2 linked regions of the Bryobacter aggregatus MPL3 genome follow. Each later gene encodes a partner of the first gene's protein in a complex. Links are inferred from orthologs where the notes say so. Each region holds a gene or a part of one and is shown on either strand. Other genes may lie near its edges.

What was found. The genes of interacting proteins can lie anywhere in the genome.
Region 2: the proteins of M017_RS0110090 (region 1) and accD are in contact, whole or in part, in a solved structure (PDB 8UXZ), measured with the Escherichia coli proteins. The link is inferred for Bryobacter aggregatus MPL3 from one-to-one orthologs.

What each region holds. Positions count from the first base shown.
Region 1 is NZ_JNIF01000003.1:2,131,972-2,135,935, forward strand. What follows is about bases 1-2,889. They hold M017_RS0110090 (acetyl-CoA carboxylase carboxyltransferase subunit alpha), read left to right. Parts: upstream 1-951; coding sequence 952-1,827; downstream 1,828-2,889. Other genes in these bases: dnaE (DNA polymerase III subunit alpha), read left to right, coding at 1-944; M017_RS0110095 (hypothetical protein), read left to right, coding at 1,837-2,115; M017_RS0110100 (efflux RND transporter periplasmic adaptor subunit), read left to right, coding at 2,226-2,889. Also shown: more of M017_RS0110100, read left to right, coding at 2,890-3,647; M017_RS0110105 (ABC transporter ATP-binding protein), read left to right, coding at 3,651-3,964. UniProt on the Escherichia coli protein: Component of the acetyl coenzyme A carboxylase (ACC) complex. First, biotin carboxylase catalyzes the carboxylation of biotin on its carrier protein (BCCP) and then the CO(2) group is transferred by the carboxyltransferase to acetyl-CoA to form malonyl-CoA.
Region 2 is NZ_JNIF01000003.1:35,173-37,914, reverse strand. It holds accD (acetyl-CoA carboxylase, carboxyltransferase subunit beta), read right to left. Parts: upstream 1,924-2,742; coding sequence 1,078-1,923; downstream 1-1,077. Other genes in the region: M017_RS27230 (SpoIIE family protein phosphatase), read left to right, coding at 2,380-2,742; M017_RS0100530 (23S rRNA (pseudouridine(1915)-N(3))-methyltransferase RlmH), read right to left, coding at 1,935-2,357; M017_RS0100540 (N-acyl-D-amino-acid deacylase family protein), read right to left, coding at 1-1,071.

The sequences.
Region 1 (3,964 bases):
TGGAGGCGATCGTCAAGGTCCGCGCGGAGAAGGGCAAGTTCAACTCGCTCTATGAGTTCTGCGAGAACGTCGACATGCAGGCGGTCAACCGGCGCGTGATCGAATCGCTGATCCGTTGCGGCGCGATGGACGAATTGAAGGGCACCCGTTCGCAGAAGATGGCGATTCTTGATGCGGCGATTGAGACCGGCATCCGGGCATCGAAGGATCGCAACTCCGGCCAGTCCGGGCTCTTTGGCGACATGTTTGGTGGAGGCCCGGACAAGCAAGTCGCAGAAGAGCTACCGAATGTGCCCGATTGGGAGGCCCCGCAGAAGCTGACTGGAGAGAAAGAACTGCTCGGCTTTTATGTCACCGGGCACCCGCTCGACCAATACCTCGACAAGGTGACAGACCTGGGCACGCACACCACGGCGACGCTGGTGGGTGTGGAGCGCGGCGTCGAGGTGAAGGTTTGTGGCATTTTAAACGCGATCCAGCGGAAGCGGAATCAGAAGCAGGAAATGTGGGCGGCGATGCAATTGGAAGATCTCCATGGAACCGTGGATTGCATGGTGTTTGCCTCGAAGTTTGAAGGACTTTCGAAGTACCTCGAAGAAGACAAGGCGGTGATTATTACGGCAAAAGTATTGGTGGATGAGGCGGCGCCACCGCGCTTGTCGATCCAGGATCTGGTGGCGCTCGACAACGCTCGTGTCAAACTTCCATCAATGGTGCAGTTAAAAATCAAGCTGAATGGTGAGGAGGCGGAACGGGCGAAGGCGCTTGATGATCTGATCCAAAGAAAGCCGGGACCAGCAGGGATTCGCATTGTTCTCGAAAAGAGCCGCGACTTTTCGCTAACATTAGATCTGGCTTCTAAAGTGAGAGCAGACAGAGAATTCAAAGGCGAGTTGGCAAAGTTGTTCGGAGCGAACTCCTTTGAGGCAACAGGCGAAGCCTAGACACAGAATGTCCGAGAAAGACATTACAGCGCGCATCCACGCGCTTCATCCCGATAGTACGCCCGCGCCAGTACCGGCAGGTCCAAACCCCGCATACCAGAAGGTGCAATTGGCCCGTCATCCGAAACGCCCGCACGCATCCGATTACATCCAGCGGATCTTCACCGATTTCGCTGAGTTGCACGGTGATCGTCACTTTGGCGACGATCAGGCCATTCTGGGAGGCTATGCCTTCCTCGACGGCAAGCCGGTGATGGTGATCGGGCAGCAGAAGGGGCGTGACACTAAGCAGAAGCTGGCCCGCAACTTCGGCATGCCCAAGCCGGAAGGCTACCGCAAAGCGATGCGGCTGATGAAGCTGGCTGACAAGTTCCAACGTCCGATTGTGACGCTGATCGATACGCCGGGCGCCTACCCAGGAATGGACGCCGAAGAACGCGGCCAGGCGGAAGCGATTGCCTACAACCTGCGCGAGATGTCGCGTCTGGGGGTGCCGGTCATCGTTGTGGTGATTGGAGAAGGCGGTTCCGGGGGCGCGCTCGGCATGGGCGTCGGCAACCGGATTCTGATGCTGGAGAACGCGTATTACAGCGTGATCTCGCCCGAGAGTTGCGCCGCGATCATCTGGCGCGATTCGGCGAAGGCTGAACTCGCCGCCGCGGCGCTGAAGCTGACGGCGCCCGATCTGCTCGAGCGCGGCATCATTGATGAAATTGTTCCGGAACCGGCCGGCGGGGCACACGAAAATCTCGATCAGGCGGGCGAACTGCTGGGCGTGGCAATCCGCCGGGCTCTGGCAGACTTGTCCACGCTGAGTCCGGGCCAACTGGTGGACCAGCGCTACCAGAAATTCCGCAAGATGGCTCCCTTCTTCACGGGCTAAGGAACGGACATGAAGAATCCCAAACTCGTTGTTGGAATCATTGTGGGCGCCATTGCATTTCTGGGAGCCCTCATCTACAACACGATGTCCTACAGCCAATATCGTGTGGAAGTCTGCATGGAGTATCAGGGCCGCAAGAATTGCCGTACCGCGCTGGGGGCCAGCGAAGAGTTGGCCGTGCGTGCCGCCACCGACAATGCCTGTGCGATGATCGCTTCCGGGATGACCGACAGTATGGCTTGCACCGGCTCCCAACCGGTGAGTGTGAAATGGTTGAACCGCAAATAAACTTTGCGACGTTGTAAGAAAAAGACGGTTTCAGCGTCCCTGAACTCGAAAGTGTTGTTTTTTGAACTTTTTTGGGCCATCTGTCGTCTGAATCATTCGGGAGTCGATCGTTGAAAACTAAGTGGAAAGTCGCCATCGGAATTGGCGTGTTGGCAATTGGCGGCGTCGCCGCATTTGCCAATTACAAGATGAAGCAGAATGCCATCATTGCCGTGACATCGGCGGTGGTTACGCGTCAGGATCTCGTCTCGTTGGTCACTGCATCCGGCGAGATCAAGCCAAGGAATTACATCAACATCGGCTCGAACGCGAATGCGCCGTCGCGGATTACCGACATTCTGGTTGTGGAAGGCCAGCGCGTCAAGAAAGGGCAGCTGCTCGCTAAGCTCGAATCGGTGCAACCGGAAGCGCAACTGGCAGCGCAGCGAGCGAATGTTGCCAGTTCGGAGGCCGAGTCGACCGCGACCGAAGCCGGTTTGAAGGCCGCTGACGAGAATATTCGATCGGCGCAAGCCTCGATTGAGCGCGCTGAAGCCGATGCCAGCCGGGCAAAGCTCGATTACGATCGCGCCGAGCAGTTGTACAAAGAGAAGCTGATCGCCCGTCAGGATTACGAACTCAAGAAGAGTGCTTACGAGTCCAATGCAGCCGCGGTTCGCGAAGCGCAGGCCCGTGTTCTCCAATTGCGTGCCGCGAAGGCCCAGCAGGCCGCCACGCTCTCCGCTGCCCAGCGCCGGGTGACGGCGTCGCAGGCGAATCTCCGTTCTGCTGCCGACGTCCTGCAGCGCACGATGGCCACCAGCCCGATTGACGGCGTGGTGACCAACCTGCCGGTGCGGGTGGGCGAAACAGTGGTGCCGGGGATCCAGAATTCCGCCGCCAGCCTGATCATGACGATTGCCGACATGTCGATCATCACCGCGGAGGTGAAGGTGGACGAAACCGATATCGTCAATGTCGCGCTTGACCAGCGGGCCGAGATTACGATTGACGCCATTCCGGGCAAGAAGTTCACCGGCAAGGTGATTGAGATCGGAAACACGGCGATTCTGCGTTCCACCGGCCTTGCGGCCTCGCAAAGCGCCATCTCCTCGCAGGAAGCAAAAGATTTCAAGGTGGTGATTGCTCTCGAGAATCCTCCGGAGGAAATCCGTCCCGGCCTGTCCTGTACCTCGCGGGTGACCACGGCGACGCGTCCGAAGACGCTGGCGATCCCGATCCAGGCGCTCACCGTGCGGCAGAAGGGCGATCTCGCTGCTGTCAAGGAGGGTGACAAGAAGGATCAGACGATGAATCCGGCCCAAGTGAAGGCAGCCAAGGAAGAAGTACAGGGTGTCTTTGTGGTGAAGAATGGCCAGGCCGTCTTCCAGAAGGTGGAAACCGGCATCACCGGCACAACGGATATCGAAGTGACCAGCGGTTTGACGGAGGGGCAGGAGATCATTACAGGTTCCTATAAGGTGATTCGTACCCTACGCAACGACGCAAAGGTTAAAGTAGACAATAAGACCATAACGAAGGCGGAATCTTAATCCATGTCTACTGCCGTTGCTACGGACCCGAAGCTCCGTGGCGAGCAACTCAAACGCGATGGCATCGTCATCCGCACCTATGACCTGAAGAAAACCTATGTCATGGGCGATCAGGTGATCAATGCCGTCAACGGTACGGAGATTGAGATCCGGCGCGGCGAATATGTCGCGATCATGGGACCTTCGGGTTCCGGCAAGTCGACCTTGATGAACCTGATCGGCTGTCTCGATACCCCGACCGGTGGTGAATACTACATCAATGGCAGCCTGGTCAGTTCGATGTCGGACGACGATCTGGCGCGCATCCGGAACAAGGA
Region 2 (2,742 bases), 2.1 Mb from region 1 along the record:
TGATTGCGGCAAGCGGCGCAGCGCGGAGATTTGGCGGATGTTCTTGCCTTCGTAGCTCGGCTCAAAGCTGCAACGGGCGACGGTTGTGTATTCGAAATCGGAATAGCCGCGCTTTGTGTTGAAGTCGAGCGTTTCGTCGAAGATCTTCTTGCGGGTGGCCTTGTCTTGCAGCCGCTCCACTAGCTTCTCCTGCCCGCCGGCGAGCGCCCAGGTGGGCAGCGTCGTTGCGAGGGTGGTGGAGTAGGCGATGTAGGGATATTGATCGACGGTGATGTCGACGCCTGCGAGCCGGTTCTTCTCAATCAGCTCGATCATCTGCGGCGTGTTGCCCCAGAAGGCTTTGGTGTCCTGCTTGAGGTGCGAGATCTGGACCCGCGAGCCAGACTGCCTGCCCACTTCGATCGCCTCTGCGATGGCCTCGAGCACCTTGTCGCCTTCATCGCGCATGTGCGACGCATAGAGTCCGCCGTAACGCGCGGAGACTTGCGCCAGTTCGATCAGCTCGGCGGTGGCTGAGTAGGTGCCGGGTACGTATTCGAGACCGGTGGAGAATCCGACCGCGCCCGCGTCCATGGCCTTCGAGACCAGCGCTTTCATTCGCTCCATTTCGGCCCGAGTCGCCTTGCGGTCTTCCGCCCCGATCACCTCGCGGCGAATGGAATTGTGGCCAATGAGTGTGGCGAGATTGATGCCGATCTTTGCCTGGTTGAGCTTCGAGAAGAAGTCTTTGAGGTCGAGTTCGCTGCCGCCGCAGTTGCCGGTGACGACGCTGGTGACGCCGTCGCGCAGGAAGTTTTCGGCCTGGGGCTGATGGAGGATGCCTCCTTCAGAGTGCGTGTGGACATCGATGAAGCCAGGGGTGACGATGCGGCCTTGGGCTCCAATGGTTTGCGAGGCGGTTTTGCCGGTGAGGTTCCCGATCTTGGCGATCTTGCCGCCACTGATCGCCAGGTCTGCATGGAACCATGGGTTTGCGCTGCCATCGACGATGCGCGCTCCACGGATGATGAGGTCGTAATCGGCGGCAAAGGCAGAGATCGCGAGAAGGCTGGAGGCGAGGAGTCTAGCCATGCCGTGTCAGTTCACGAAAAAGTCGAAGCTGCGTGCGAGATAGGGGCGAAGATCCTGACGGGAGACGATGGCGTCGAGAAAGCCGTGGGCCACCAGAAATTCGCTGCGCTGGAAACCTTCGGGTAGTTTCTGGCGGATGGTCTGCTCGATGACGCGCGGGCCGGCAAAGCCGATGAGCGCGCCGGGTTCGGCAATATTCAGATCGCCCAGCATGGCAAAGGAGGCGGTGACGCCGCCCGTGGTGGGGTCGGTGAGGATGCTGATGTAGGGGATGGACGCCTCGTCCAGACGCATCAGGGCGCTCGAAATCTTCGCCATCTGCATCAGGCTGACGGCGCCTTCCTGCATGCGCGCGCCACCGGTGGCGCTGACCACAACCAGCGGCTGCCGGCCTGCGAGCGAGCGCTCGACGGCCCGGGTGATCTTTTCTCCCACCACGGCGCCCATGCTGCCGCCAATGAACTTCAGCTCCATGGCGCAGGCGTTAACTGTGTGTGTGCCGATACGGCCCTGGCCGCTGAGGACAGCGTCCTTACTGCCGGTGCTCTCCTGCATGGCCTTGAGCCGGGCCTTATAGGGCTTCGAATCGGAGAAGGTCATCGGATCGGTGGAGACCAGATCGGCGTCAAACTCCGTCCAGACCTTGTCGAAGAGGAGATTCATCCGCTCTCGTGCATCGATGCGGAAGTGATAGTTGCATTTGCTGCAAACGTTATGATTCTCTTCAAGATCCTGCCGGAAGATGATCTGCTTGCAGCCTTCGCATTTGACCCATAGGCCTTCGGTGCGTACCGTGCGATCGGCATCGCTTGGGGTATCGACGCCGGGCTTGTCGCGCTTAAACCAAGACATGAACTTTCAGTTTAGCGGGGATAGGGATGCCCGCGCAGGGTGGCGAAGGCGCGATAGATCTGTTCGGCCAACATTGCCCGGGCCAGTTCGTGCGGAAAGGTCATTGGTGACAGCGATAAAAGCAGGTCGGCTTTGGGCTTCCAGGCGGGCGGAAGACCGTCGTGGCCGCCAATCAGGAAGACGATATCGCGGGAGAGACGTTCGGCATCGGCGGTGAATTCGATGAAACGGGCGGAATCCCAATTTTTGCCAGCCGGGTCGAGGAAGACTTTGTGGGCGGCAGAGTGTTTGGCGAAGAGGTCGTAGCGGCCGGGGTGGATCTCGCGCATGGAGACGGTGGCCCAGCGGCCGGTGCGCTTCAGGAATTCTTCTGCCATCGCGTTGGAGTGTTCGTCGCGAGCTTTGCCAATGTAGAGCAGATCAAGGCGCATCATCGTTACTATAAAGAGTCAGCCCATGGCATTGGAACTCAGCATTCGCACGCAGGACGGAGCAACTCGTAATTTCCCTCTTCAGGGAGCACTGGTTGGCTTAGGCCGTGCGACCACCAATGAGCTTTGTTATGCGGAAGATTTTGGGCTTTCGCGCCAACATCTGAGCTTTGAGAAGATTGATGGCGTCTGGCATGTCCGGGACTTGGGGAGCAAGAACGGGACGACTGTGAACGGGTTTCGCATCGCCAACTCGACTCCTTTGGCCAACGGCGACATCATTCATGCCGGGCATCTGCAAATCAGCTTTGGCGGCGAGGATGAGCCCGCTGCGATCAACCAGACGGTGATGTTTGTCGAGCATGCCGATGTCGAATCGGCGCCGGCC